3 regions of the Variovorax sp. OK605 genome follow, and region 3 is predicted to be linked to each of the others. Evidence: predicted binding sites of a transcription regulator. Region 3 holds the regulator's gene; each other region holds the start of a gene.
The links. The regulator sigma-54, encoded in region 3, starts transcription at its own class of promoters, with help from an activator protein. The targets are predictions, from matches to a motif close to TGGCANGNAANCTGCTTT.
Positions count from the first base shown of each region.

Region 1 (4,272 bases), on a different contig from region 3:
CCGTGCCGATCACGATGTTGGCGCCGCGCTGGATGAACTTCTCGGCCGCGGGCTTGATGGCCGAGGCGTCTTCGGGCACGTTCTCCACGAACTGGATCTTCTGGCCGATCTCCTTCTCGATCTTCACGCGGGCCTCGTCGAAGGCCTGCGTCCAGCCGCCGTCGTTCTTCGGGCCGAAGTAGAGCATCGCGATCTTCGGCTTGTCCTTCAGCGTGAAGCCGTCGGCGGCCGCGGCGGGCAGCGTGGTGAAGAACGCGCCGCCGGCCGCGACGGTCATCGCGAGGCCCAGGCCGGGAGTGAGGGTGCGCAACTGCATGGAACTACCTTTGGTGGAGAGGCTTGGAGGAATGGAAGGGGCGAAGAACAAAGCAGCGAAGGCAGCGCGCGTCACATCATGAAGTTGATGCGGAACACGTTGCCCTCGGGGTCGAGCAGCACCGACTGGTACCAGTTGTAGTAAGTGACGTACGGCGCCTTGACGAGCGTGGCGCCGGCCTCGAGCGCGACGGGCACCATGCGCTCGACGTCGGCCTGGCTGTCGACGTCGATGTTCAGCAGGAACTTCACGCCGCGCGTGTCCGAGAACTCCGCCAGGTGCAGCAGCTCGTAGGCGTCGAGCGCGTTGAAGCCCAGGCTCGACCTGCCGGTGTCCAGCCCGCGGAAGATGGGCGAGCGGATCGCCTCGATCTCGGGGAAGCCGAACACGCGCTGGTAGAAGCCGCTGAGGGCGACCACGTCCTTTGCGAAGACGTTGACGTAGGAGAGATGGGCCATGCGTGGTTCAGGTGCTCAGGTGTCCAGTTCAGGCCGTGGCCTTGGTGCCGCCGAAGGTCGTCTGCTTGACGAACTTCGAGGTCAGGTGGTCGCCCGAGGAAATGGGCGCGTACTTGGCCTGCTCGCCCGGCGCGAGGCAGCTCGGCAGGCACTCGACCATCGCGTCGTAGTTGGGCTGGTGGAAGAACACCAGCGACTGGCGCCGGTTGGTGCTCGCCACCTCGAACGGCGGGTTGGTCACGCGGTGCAGCGTGGACACCCACTGGTCGTTGGTCCACTGCATCATGAGGTCGGCGATGTTGACCACCAGCCCGCCTTCGACCTGCGGCACGTCGACCCACTGGCCGGCCTTGTTGAACACCTGCAGGCCCTTGTCGTCGGGCAGCACGATGGTCAGGCTGCCGTAGTCGCTGTGCGCGCCCGCGCGCAACTGGCCGGGCAGCGGCTGCTCGCGCTGCGGCGGGTAGCTCAGCACGCGGAACATGCTGATGTGCTCGTCGATCTTGTCGTCGAAGAAAGTCTCCGGCAGCGAGAGCCCGAGCGCGAAGATGCGCATGAGCGAGCGCGAGAGATCGCTCATGGCCCCGAAGTAGCCTTCGCAGGCTTCGCGGAAACCGTCGATGGGCGGCCAGCTGTTGGGCTCGAAGTGCGGGCCGGCTGCGGGGCCGCGGTGGTAGTCGTCGTTGGGCACGTTCGACGGGCCGATGGAGAACGACTCCTTCAGGTCGCCGGGCGCGGCTTCTTCGAGGCTGTACGAGAGGCCTTCTTCGCCCACCGCGCTGTAGCCACGCACCGCGTCCTCGCGCGGCCGGTCGACCTTGCGCTTCTCGCCCAGCGGCATGTCGAAGAAGCTGCGCGAGAGCGACGACACGCGCGAGATGAGCGAAGGCGCAATGCCGTGGTGGGTGATGACGAGGAAGCCGATGCTGCGGCAGGCTTCATCGACTTTCCTTGCAACCTCGGCCTTGCCTTCGGCCGTGCCGGCGAAGTAGGGCGCGAGATCGATGATCGGGACGGACAGCAGGGTCATGGCGAGTTCCTCATGCTTGGCATGCCTTTCTCCATGCAACGTCTGTGCCAGTTGGACCAAATGGACAAATCGCAATTGCCGCGTCAGCATGGTGCGCGGCGAGCTTCTTGCGGAGGTTCGCGAAGGCCGTTGTGGCGCAAGGCGATGCACCCTGGCCTTACAGTGGTGCGCAGTACGAAAACCGAGATCGACAGAGAGCGAGGGAAGATGCCGAAGACCAAGGCGCTGGCCGCAGCAGCCAGCACGCAGAGCCCGGCGCGCAAGCGTGCGAAACCCGCGGTGCGCAGCGCGTCCGCGGTGAACCGCCGGTTGCGCCAGATCGAGGACAAGCGCAGCGCCATCCTTGGCGCGGCATTGGGCCTGTTCTCGCGCTTCGGCCTGCACGGCACGTCGATCGACCAGGTGGCCGCGCGTGCCGACGTGTCGAAGAGCAACCTGCTCTATTACTTCGCGAACAAGGAAGAGCTCTACGTCAACGTGCTGCGCGACCTGCTCGCGCTGTGGCTCGAACCGCTGCGCGGCTTCAGCGCCGAGCAGGACCCGAGCACGGCCATTGGCGACTACATCCGCCGCAAGCTCGTGATCTCGCGCGACCGGCCCGATGCGTCGCGGTTGTTCTGTCTTGAAATGATCCAGGGTGCGCCGCTGTTGCGCGACGAACTCGACCGCGAGTTGCGCACGCTGGTGGAGCGCAAGTCGGAAGTGATCGCTGCGTGGGTGGAAGCGGGCAAGCTGGCGCCCGTCGACCCGCAGCACCTGATCTACGCGCTGTGGGCAATCACGCAGCACTACGCGGATTTCGGCGTGCAGGTGCAGGCGCTGTCGGGGCACACGCTCGATGACGAGGCGTTCTTCGAGCGGACCGTGGAGAACGTGCAGCGCATCGTGCTGCAGGGGATTACGCCGCGCTGAGGCTTGCATCTTCTTGTGGGTGCGACGCAGAACCGCATCACGCAAGTCGCCGGGTCTTGCTCCCTCTCCCCTTGGGGAGAGGGCTGGGGTGAGGGCCGCGGCGTTGAATTCGCAGCTGCTTCTTGCAAGTGCCGCTGTCCCCTCACCCTGACCCTCTCCCCGAGGGGAGAGGGGACAAGAAAGGGAGCGGGGGAGAGAGGGGAAGAGGAGAAGAGGAGAAGAGGAGAAGAGGGAAAAGAAGAGGCTGCCAGTCAGTGCTGCGGCGGCACCGCGATCTCGTGGTACCGGCGATCGAAGTAGATCAACCCTTGCGCCGCCCCGCCGATCGCGATCGACACCGCTTCGCAGAACAGCACGTCGTGCGTGCCCGCGCTCGTCGCGTGCATCACGCGGCAGTCGAAGGACACGGCCGCGTCGTCGAGCATCGGCGAGCCGGTCGTCTTGCGGCTCCATCGGCCGGCCGCGAAGCGTTCGTCCATCGGCGTCTTGCCGCCGAACAATGCCGACAGCGACTGGTGCCCCGCGGCCAGCACGTTCACGCACAGCACGCCGTTCGCCTTGAATGCCGGATACACCGAGGCCGAACGGTTCAGGCACACGAGCAAGGTGGGCGGTTCGTCGGTCACGCTGCACACGGCCGAGGCCGTGAAGCCCGCGCGGCCGGCGGGGCCGTCGGTGGTGATGATGTTCACCGCCGCGCCCAGGCGCGCCATCGCATTGCGGTAGTCGGCTTTCGGAAGTCCAGGCAATCCTGCCGGCATGCCGTTCGGGTTCGATGAAACGGTGTGGGAGGCCATGGTGTTCAGCATGTCGCGGCTCCGTCAGGCCAGCACGCAGGCTTCGTCGAAGGGCAGGCGCGGCAGGCGCCCGAACACCTTCGACGCGTCGCCGTGGCCGAGGTTGATGAGGAAGTTGACGCTCCAGTCGGTGCCCTCGAAGAAGGCGGCGTCGACCTTCGCCTTGTCGAAGCCCGACATCGGGCCGGCGTCCAGGCCCACCGCGCGCGCGGCCAGCAGCAGGTAGCCCGCCTGCAGGCTGGCGTTGCGAAAGGCGGTCTCGTGCGCGGCCTCGGGGCTGCCGGTGAACCAGCTGCGCGCGTCGGCGTGCGGGAACAGCGTGGGCAGCTTGTCGTAGAACTTGCGGTCCCACGCCGCGATGACCGTGACGGGCGCGCCCATCGTCTTGTCGAGGTTGCCTTTGGAGAGCGCGGGCGCGAGGCGCTCCTTGCCCTCGGGCGTGCGCACGAACACGAAGCGCGCGGGCGAGCAGTTGGCCGAGGTCGGGCCGAGGCTCGCGAGCGTGTAGATCTGCTGCAGCTGCGCGTCGGTGACGGGTTCACCGGTCCAGCCGTTGTGGCTGCGCGCGGCGGTGAAGAGCAGCGACAGCGCGGCGTCGTCGAGGGTGGTGCGAGTGGTCATGCGGGAAGAGGAGATGGCGCGGGCGCATCGACCCGCGAAAGAAAGGCCAGCAGGGTGCTGTTGAACGCATCGGCCTCGGTCACGCTGTGGGCGTGGCCGCCGTGCGCCATGAGGTTGAGCGTGGCGTTGGGCAAGCCG
Region 1 is NZ_FOWL01000017.1:52,774-57,045, forward strand. It holds gene BM013_RS32095 (BMP family ABC transporter substrate-binding protein) at 1-316, opposite strand, end outside; gene BM013_RS32100 (VOC family protein) at 388-774, opposite strand; gene BM013_RS32105 (isopenicillin N synthase family dioxygenase) at 803-1,804, opposite strand; gene rutR (HTH-type transcriptional regulator RutR) at 2,012-2,716, shown strand; gene rutF (NADH-dependent FMN reductase RutF) at 2,968-3,525, opposite strand; gene BM013_RS32120 (malonic semialdehyde reductase) at 3,538-4,134, opposite strand; gene rutD (pyrimidine utilization protein D) at 4,131-4,272, opposite strand, start outside.
Region 1: the regulator sigma-54 is predicted to act here: its motif matches at 1,837-1,854, upstream of BM013_RS32105 (isopenicillin N synthase family dioxygenase).

Region 2 (4,272 bases), 370 kb from region 3:
TTGTCGAATCCTCCGAAGAAGTTGCCGTCACCCGAGAAGGCCAGGCTGTAGCCGTAGATGGCCCACAGGATGCTGATCAGCGAGAAGATCACGAAGACCTGCATCAGCACCGACAGCATGTTCTTCGAGCGGCCGAGGCCGCCGTAGAACAGCGCCAGGCCGGGGATGGTCATCAGGATCACGAGCAGCGTGGAGGTCAGCATCCAGGCGGTGTCGCCGGAGTCGATCTTCGGTGCCGGAGCAGCGGCAGGCGCCGCGGCTGCCGCAGCGGCGGGGGCCGCGTCGGCTGCAGCTGGTGCGGCCGGGGCCGCGGGAGCGGCTGGCGCCGCGGCAGCGGGTGCCGAAGCGGCAGGCGCTTCGGCCGGGGCAGCGGGCGTTTGTGCAAGGGCGGCGGTGCCGGCAGCCAGCACACTCAAACCGAACGCAAGAGAGACAAGCAGTTTTTTCATAATCGTTGTTCTTTCGGGCCTGGACTCGATCAGAGGGCTTCGCGGCCCGTTTCGCCGGTGCGGATGCGAACGACCTGTTCGAGGTTGTAGACAAAGATCTTGCCGTCGCCGATCTTGCCGGTGCGGGCAGCACCCTCGACGGCCTCGATCACGCGATCGACGAGGTCGTCGGAGACGGCCGCTTCGATCTTGACCTTGGGCAGGAAGTCGACCACGTACTCGGCGCCGCGGTAGAGCTCGGTGTGGCCTTTCTGGCGACCGAAACCCTTGACCTCGGTGACGGTGATCCCCTGCACGCCGATGGCCGACAGTGCTTCGCGCACCTCGTCGAGCTTGAACGGTTTGATGATGGCTGTGACCAGCTTCATGAGTTTTCTCCTTCGGATGGAAATGAAACGGTGCGGCAGCGTGGGCCGCACCTCGTTGTTCTGTGGCTTACAGCGTCTTCGTCAGCGTGAGGATGAAGCGCGCCTTGTTCGGCGAGTAGGTGGTCTGGCCGAAGGTGCCGAAGCCGTAGTCCACGCCCGGGTTGCTCACGGCGAGGTACGAGCTCTTCTTGTTCGCGCCCTGCACCGAGCCGGTCAGCGACAGGCCGTTGCCGAAGTCGTAGCTGGCACCGACGTTGTAGTCGACGTAGCTCTTGTAGCCCAGGCTGCGGATGTCGCTGGACATGTTCGTGTAGCCCACTGCTGCCTTCAGCGTGACCTTGGGCACGATTTCCTTGCTGTAGGCCAGGTTCAGGTAGCCGGTGTTGGTGCCCTTCAGGCCCGAGCCGGCCTTGTTGCCGGCGTAGCCGAAGTAGTCCTTCGACACGGTGTGCGAGTACTTGGCGGTGAACGAACCGAGGGTTTCGTTGGCGTAGGTGCCCGCGACATACAGCTCGGTGGTGTTGCCCGAGGAGTTGCCCGGGTAGATGTAGGTGAGCGCACCGACGTCCATGTCCAGCGGGCCGGCCTTGAACTTGTAGCCACCGTACAGGTCCATCTCGATGCTGTTGCCCTTGAGCCAGTTGACGCTGGAGTTCCAGCTGCCCACGTAGAAGCCGCTGTCGCCGAAGGCGTAGTCCAGGCCGCCCTGGATGGCCGGCTTGAAGCCCTTGGTCTTGGCGTAGTCGTTCTTGCCCAGCATGTCCTGGTCCTGGCCGCGGAACTTGTAGTTCGTGGTCAGCGAGATGTTCCCCGTGAGGTTCGGTGCGGGGGCGGGTGCGGCCGCTGCGGCGTCGGTCGTGGCCTGCGCCAGGGCGGCGCCCGAAGCCGTGAGGGCGGTGGCCAGAACGATCAGCGCCTTGGCGGCGGTACGGTGCGTCATCGGGTAACTCCTCGCAAGTGGTGTGTTGTTGGGACCTGGAAGGCTCAAAGCAGGGAGCGTGCCAAACTGCACAAATACGGCCGTGCAAGACGGCGGACGGCCCTTTCCGTGAGAGCCAAATCGTTACAACCCTCGTTGCGAGTGGTTGCAGTTGCACGAGGCGCTGCACCACGGCGGCGCGCCCACCAACGGCGCACCATCTTGGGGAGAGGGAGAAGAATGAGTCTGTCTTTGGTGCAAAGCCGCGCTTTGCTGGGGCTGGAAGCGGCCAGTGTCACGGTCGAGGTGCATCTGGCGAACGGCTTGCCCAGCTTCACGCTGGTCGGGCTGGCGGAAACCGAGGTCAAGGAGGCGCGCGAGCGGGTGCGCTCGGCCATCCAGAACGCGGGGCTGGAGTTTCCGAACAACAAGAGGATCACCGTCAATCTGGCACCGGCAGACCTTCCGAAGGACTCCGGCCGCTTCGACCTGCCCATTGCCCTGGGCATCCTCGCGGCCAGCGGGCAGATCGACAACGCCCGCCTCGCCGGCCACGAATTCGCCGGCGAACTCTCGCTGTCGGGCGAGCTGCGGCCCGTTCGCGGTGCATTGGCGATGGCGCTGGCGCTGCACACGCGCGGCGTGGCCACCAGGTTGGTGCTGCCCATGGACAGTGCGCAGGAGGCCGCGCTGGTGCCCGGCGGCGAGGTGTACGGCGCCGCGCACCTGCTGGACGTGGTGCGGCAGTTCGTTGCCGGCCACGACGCGGCGGCGCAGCAGGCAGAACCTGCCGCGGACGACAACCACGACGGCTGGGCACGCATCGAGGCCGCGGCCGGCGCGCCCGCGCCGCGCTATGCCGACCTGTGCGACGTCAAGGGCCACGCCGGCGCCAAGCGCGCGCTGGAGATCGCGGCGGCGGGCGGCCACAGCCTGTTGATGGTGGGCGAGCCGGGCTCGGGCAAGTCGATGCTCGCGCACCGCTTCGCGGGCCTGCTGCCGGCCATGAGCGTCGACGAGGCACTCGAAAGCGCCGCCGTCACCAGCCTCGGCGGGCGCTTCGCGGCCGAGCGGTGGATGTGCCGGCCGACCTCGGCGCCGCACCACACCTCGAGCGCGGTGGCGATGGTGGGTGGCGGCGCACCGCCGCGGCCCGGCGAGATTTCACGGGCGCACCACGGGGTGCTCTTTCTCGACGAGTTCCCCGAGTTCGCACGCTCCGCCCTCGAAGCGCTGCGCGAACCGCTGGAGACCGGCGCCATCACCATCTCGCGCGCCGCGCGCAGCGCCGAGTTCCCGGCGCGCTTCCAATTGATCGCGGCCATGAACCCGTGCCCCTGCGGCTACCTGGGCTCCGCGCTGAGGGCCTGCCGCTGCACGCCGGCCCAGGTGTTGCGCTACCAGGCCAAGCTCAGCGGCCCGCTGCTGGACCGCATCGACCTGCACATCGAGGTGCCCGCGGTGTCGGCGCAGCTGCTGCTCGACGCACCGCCGGGCGAGTCGACCGACAGCATCCGCGCGCGCGTGGTCGCTGCGCGCGCGCACGCGATGCAGCGCCAGGGGCATGCCAACCAGGCGCTGCAGGGCGGCGCCATCGACAGGCACGCCGCGCTCGACGCGGCGGCGCGCCAGTTCATGTTCAACGCGGCGAACAAGCTGGGCTGGTCGGCGCGCAGCACGCACCGTGCGCTCAAGGTGGCGCGCACCATCGCCGACCTGGCCGGGGCCGGCACGGTGCAGGGGGTTCATGTGGCGGAAGCCGTGCAGTACCGCCGGGCGCTCGGGCGCGTGCAGGGCAAATGAGGCGCTGCCTCAACGTCCGGTGAACGAATAGCGCTGCGCCGTGCGCGCATAGCGCTTGAGCGCATCGACCGCCCCGATGGCTTGCGGCCCCACCGCTCCCTGGTAGACGTTCAGCGCGCCTGACAGCAGCAGCGTCGCATCGGGCGGCGCCACCTCCATGGGCAGGCGGCTGCGCAGCGTTTCCACCGTCTCGCCCGGCACCGCGCCTTCGAGCAGCCGGGTCCACGCGGGCATCAGGTCGGGGCTGCCGGTGGCGACGGCCAGCAACGTCATCAGCGCGCGGTAGTCGCCCGAGGACAGCAGCGTCAGCCGCTCGCTCGTGAGCCCCGCCTTGACGAGGCGGTACACGTTCATGAAGCGCAGCACGCGACGGGGCGACAGGCCGATGAACGGCGCGAGCTCGTTCATGTAGCGCGACTCGTCGCCGTCGATCGACAGCGTGCGCGTGTCCAGCCGCTCCAGCGGCGGCGCCGCGGGCACGAGCACGGGCGGCACACCCGGCTGGTCGGACGGAATCAACCGGTGCTGCAGGAAACCGCGCGCGCCCTCGGCGTCGAGCGGGCGCACCCAGTAAGGCACCTGGAAGATCTTCTCCAGGTAGTCGGAAGCGCTGATGGCGTCGCGATCACGGGCGCGGTCGGCGGGGCCGGCGGGGTCGGCGCCGTCCTCGCGCCTGTCGGCGACCAGCAGCGCGGGGTACTGCGCCGCGAGCGACTTGCGGATCCACCGCACG
Region 2 is NZ_FOWL01000004.1:531,699-535,970, forward strand. It holds gene BM013_RS13940 (ammonium transporter) at 1-449, opposite strand, end outside; gene glnK (P-II family nitrogen regulator) at 479-817, opposite strand; gene BM013_RS13950 (TorF family putative porin) at 885-1,757, opposite strand; gene BM013_RS13955 (YifB family Mg chelatase-like AAA ATPase) at 1,977-3,539, shown strand; gene BM013_RS13960 (P-loop NTPase fold protein) at 3,549-4,272, opposite strand, start outside.
Region 2: the regulator sigma-54 is predicted to act here: its motif matches at 1,804-1,821, upstream of BM013_RS13950 (TorF family putative porin).

Region 3 (4,272 bases):
TGGGCCTCGGCCAACGGCTTGGACGGCGCCAAGTTCAAGGAAACCTTCACCTCGTTCGGCGTGGCCAGCAAGGCCAAGCGCGCCACGCAGATGACCGACGCCTACAAGGTGGCCGGCGTTCCCGCGATGGCAGTGGCCGGCCGTTGGTATGTGGATGGCGAGACCGCCGGTAACATGACCAAGGTGCTTCAGGTCGTGAACTATCTGGTCGGCGAAGCAAAGAAGGGCTGACCGAAGCAAAGAAGGGCTGACGCCCGAGGCCGCGCGCATTTCCTGCCGCTGCCTTCTCCCTTTTTGCAAGGGATACCTGGCCCGCCTCGGCGGGCTTTTTCATCTGTGCGTGCGGGGCTGACGCAATCAGCCGCATACAATGCCGAGCAAGTTTCGTGCCTCTATGACATTGCACTCTTACCCCACCACTCCCCTCCTGCGTCGCGTCGGCCGCCTGGCCGCCGCCGCGCTCCTGCTGGCCGGCTTCGCTTCGGGCGCGCTGGCCGAGACCGCCGACCGTACCAAGCCGATGAACATCGAGTCGGACGCCATGCGTTACGACGACCTGAAGCAGACCAGCGTGTTCACGGGCAACGTGCTGGTCACCAAGGGCACGATCATCATCCGCGGCGCACGCCTGGACGTGCGCCAGGACGCCGAGGGCTACCAGTACGGCGTGGTCACCGCGGCACCCGGCAAGCGCGCTTACTACAAGCAGAAGCGCAACGCGCCCGACGAGTGGATCGAGGGCGAGTCGGAAGTCATCGAGTACGACAGCCGCGCCGACAACGTCAAGTTCATCCGCAACGCCGTGATGCGCCGCCTGCTCGGCGCCACGCCGAACGACGAGAGCCAGGGCGCGCTGATCGTCTACGACCAGAGCAACGACACCTACACGGTCAACGGTTCCACCGTGCCGCCGAACACCGCCGTCAACGCGTCCACCCCGGGTGGCCGCGTGAAGACCATCCTGACCCCCAAGGCCGCGACCGCGCCCGGCGCTGCCGTTCCGGGCGCTCCGGCCGGTGCCAAGGCGCCGCCGCCGGCACCCACCCCGGCGCCCGGCAAGGGCCTGCGCCCGAGCACCACGCTCAGTGACGAGGGAGAAACCCGCAAGTGATCGAAACCGCTGGAACGCAGGACGCCAACGGCACGCCGGGCAGCCGCCTGGTCGCGCGCGGCCTGAAGAAGAGCTACGGCAGCCGCACGGTCGTGAAGGACGTCTCTCTCGACGTGCAGAAGGGCGAAGTCGTCGGGCTGCTCGGGCCGAACGGCGCGGGCAAGACCACTTCGTTCTACATGATCGTCGGGCTGGTGCGTGCCGACGCGGGCGACATCACCATCGACGGCGAGCCGATCGCCCACATGCCGATCCACCGCCGCGCCCGCATGGGCCTGAGCTACCTGCCGCAGGAAGCCTCGATCTTCCGCAAGCTCACGGTCGAGGAAAACGTGCGCGCCGTGCTCGAGCTGCAGCAGGAGCCCGACGCCAACGGCAAGATGGCGGCGCTGTCCAAGCAGCACATCGAAGAGCGCCTGTCCGAGCTGCTGGCCGACCTGCGCGTGGACCATCTGCGCGATTCGCCCGCGCTGGCGCTGTCGGGCGGCGAGCGCCGCCGCGTCGAGATCGCGCGCGCGCTGGCCACCCAGCCGCGCTTCATCCTGCTGGACGAGCCCTTTGCCGGTATCGACCCGATCGCGGTGATCGAGATCCAGCGGATCATCAGTTTCCTGAAGGAACGTGGCATCGGCGTGCTCATCACCGACCACAACGTGCGTGAGACGCTGGGCATCTGCGACCACGCGTTCATCATCAGCGACGGGCACGTGCTGGCACAAGGCACGCCTTCGGAGATCGTCGACAACGCCGAAGTACGCAGGGTGTACCTCGGCGAGCACTTCCGGATGTAAGGGAGGGTCGGGTTCTCCATGAAGCAAGGGCTGTCCCTTCGCGTCTCGCAGCATCTTGCGCTGACGCCCCAGCTCCAGCAGTCCATTCGGCTGCTGCAACTCTCCACGCTCGAACTGAGCCAGGAGGTGGAGCAGATGCTGGACGAGAACCCGTTCCTGGAGCGCACCGCGGAAGAGGCGGCGCGCGAGGAGTTCGGGCTCGACACGGCCGATGCGCCGGTGCCGCGCGATGACGCAGGCGACAGCGCCGATGGCGGCGAGGGCGACTTCACTCCATCCGCAAGCACCTCCAGCACGTCCACGGAAACCAGCACCAGCAGCACGGAGTCCGACGGCCCGGCCGCCGAAATCACCGAGCGCGAGCCCGACTGGGAAGGCGACGGCACCGTCGACATGGCGGCGCCCGACGACAGCGAGTGGGGCAGCGACGCGCCCGCGCGCCAGAACAACCTGGGCGACGACGAACGCGCCGACGCCACCGAGCTCGCGCGCAGCCAGGAGTCGCTGCAGTCGTTCCTGCACCGCCAGGCGCTGAGCCTGCGGCTGAACGAGAACGACAACGCCGCGCTGCGCTTCCTGATCGAATCGCTCAACGACGACGGCTACCTCGAAGACTCGCTGCCCGCGCTGGCCTCGGGCCTGGCCGGCGACGACAACGACCAGTTCGACGACCTCGTGCACCACTTCCAGGTGGCGCTGGGCCTGCTGCAGAGCCTGGAGCCCGCCGGCGTCGGCGCGCGCGACCTGGGCGAATGCCTGAGCATCCAGCTGCGCGCGCTGGCCAGCGAGGACGAGAGCGACGACCAAGCGCTGGTCCGCAAGACCGCCATCGCCATCTGCAAGCTGCCGATGGAGCTGCTCGCGCGGCGCGACTTCAAGCGGCTGGCCACGCTCACCCGCACCAACGAGGAGCTGGTGCGCTCGGCGCTGCAGATCATCGCGCGCCTGGAGCCCAAGCCAGGCCGGCGCTTCGTGGACGTCGAGCGCAACATCGTCATTCCCGACGTGATCGTCACCAAGACGGGCCGCGGCACCAACATCAAGTTCCGCGTCATGCTGAACCCCGAGGTCATGCCGCGCCTGCGCGTGCACGACATCTACGCCGGCGCGCTCAAAGCGCACAAGGGCGAGGGCAGCCAGGCGCTGTCGCAGCGGCTGCAGGAGGCGCGCTGGTTCATCAAGAACATCCAGCAGCGCTTCGACACCATCCTGCGCGTGAGCAACGCCATCGTCGAGCGGCAGAAGAGCTACTTCGTGCACGGCGAGCTCGCCATGCGCCCGCTGGTGCTGCGCGAGATCGCCGACGAGCTGGGCCTGCACGAGTCGACCATCTCGCGCGTGACCACCGCCAAGTACATGTCCACGCCGTACGGCACGGTCGAGCTCAAGTACTTCTTCGGCTCGGCGCTGGGCACCGAGACCGGCGGCAACGCGTCGAGCACCGCGGTGCGCGCGCTGATCAAGCAGTTCGTGAGCTCCGAGAGCATCAAGAAGCCGCTGTCGGACAGCCAGATCTCCGAGATGCTGAAGGAGCAGGGCATCGAGTGCGCGCGCCGCACCGTGGCCAAGTACCGCGAAGCGCTGCGCATCGCCCCCGCCAACCTGCGCAAGGCGCTGTAGAAAGCCGCCGATGAGCCGTCGCCCGATGTCGCGCTGGGGGCATTGGATGTCGGCTTTGCTTGCCGTGCTGTTTTTTTCCGGCTGCGCCACCTTGCCCGACGAGGCCCCGCGCCCGCCCACCAAGGCCATGGCCGCGTCGGCCGACACCGCGCTGGGCAAGATCGCGCTGGCTGCCCAGCCCGACCCCGACCTGAGCGGCTTTCGCCTGATGCCCGGCGGCGACTTCGCCTTCGACACCCGCATCCAGCTGGCCCGCCGCGCGCAGCGCACGCTCGACGTGCAGTACTACCAGATCGAGAACGACGAGACCGGCCGCTACCTGCTGCGCACCCTGCGCGACGCCGCGCTGCGCGGCGTGCGCGTGCGGCTGCTCATGGACGACCTCTACACCTCGGGCGAGGACGAGCTGCTGCGCGGCTTCGCCGCCACGCCCAACGTGGAGCTGCGCCTGTTCAACCCGTTCCCGGCCGGACGCGGCAGCATCCTGAAGCGCTTCACCGCGTCGCTGTTCGACTTCAGCCGCGTGAACCGGCGCATGCACAACAAGCTGTTCATCGCCGACGGCGCGATGGCGGTGGCGGGCGGACGCAACATCGGCAACCAGTACTTCCGGCGCACCGCGGGCGAGAACTTCCTCGACCTGGACACCTTCGTCACCGGCGCGCTGATGCCGCGGCTGGGCAGCCTGTTCGACCAGTACTGGAACAGCGTCTACGTGCGGCCGGTGGCGTCGGTCGTGGCCAGCGACCT
Region 3 is NZ_FOWL01000004.1:160,041-164,312, reverse strand. It holds gene BM013_RS12295 (thiol:disulfide interchange protein DsbA/DsbL) at 1-231, shown strand, start outside; gene lptA (lipopolysaccharide transport periplasmic protein LptA) at 395-1,111, shown strand; gene lptB (LPS export ABC transporter ATP-binding protein) at 1,108-1,902, shown strand; gene rpoN (RNA polymerase factor sigma-54) at 1,921-3,522, shown strand; gene BM013_RS12275 (phospholipase D family protein) at 3,533-4,272, shown strand, end outside.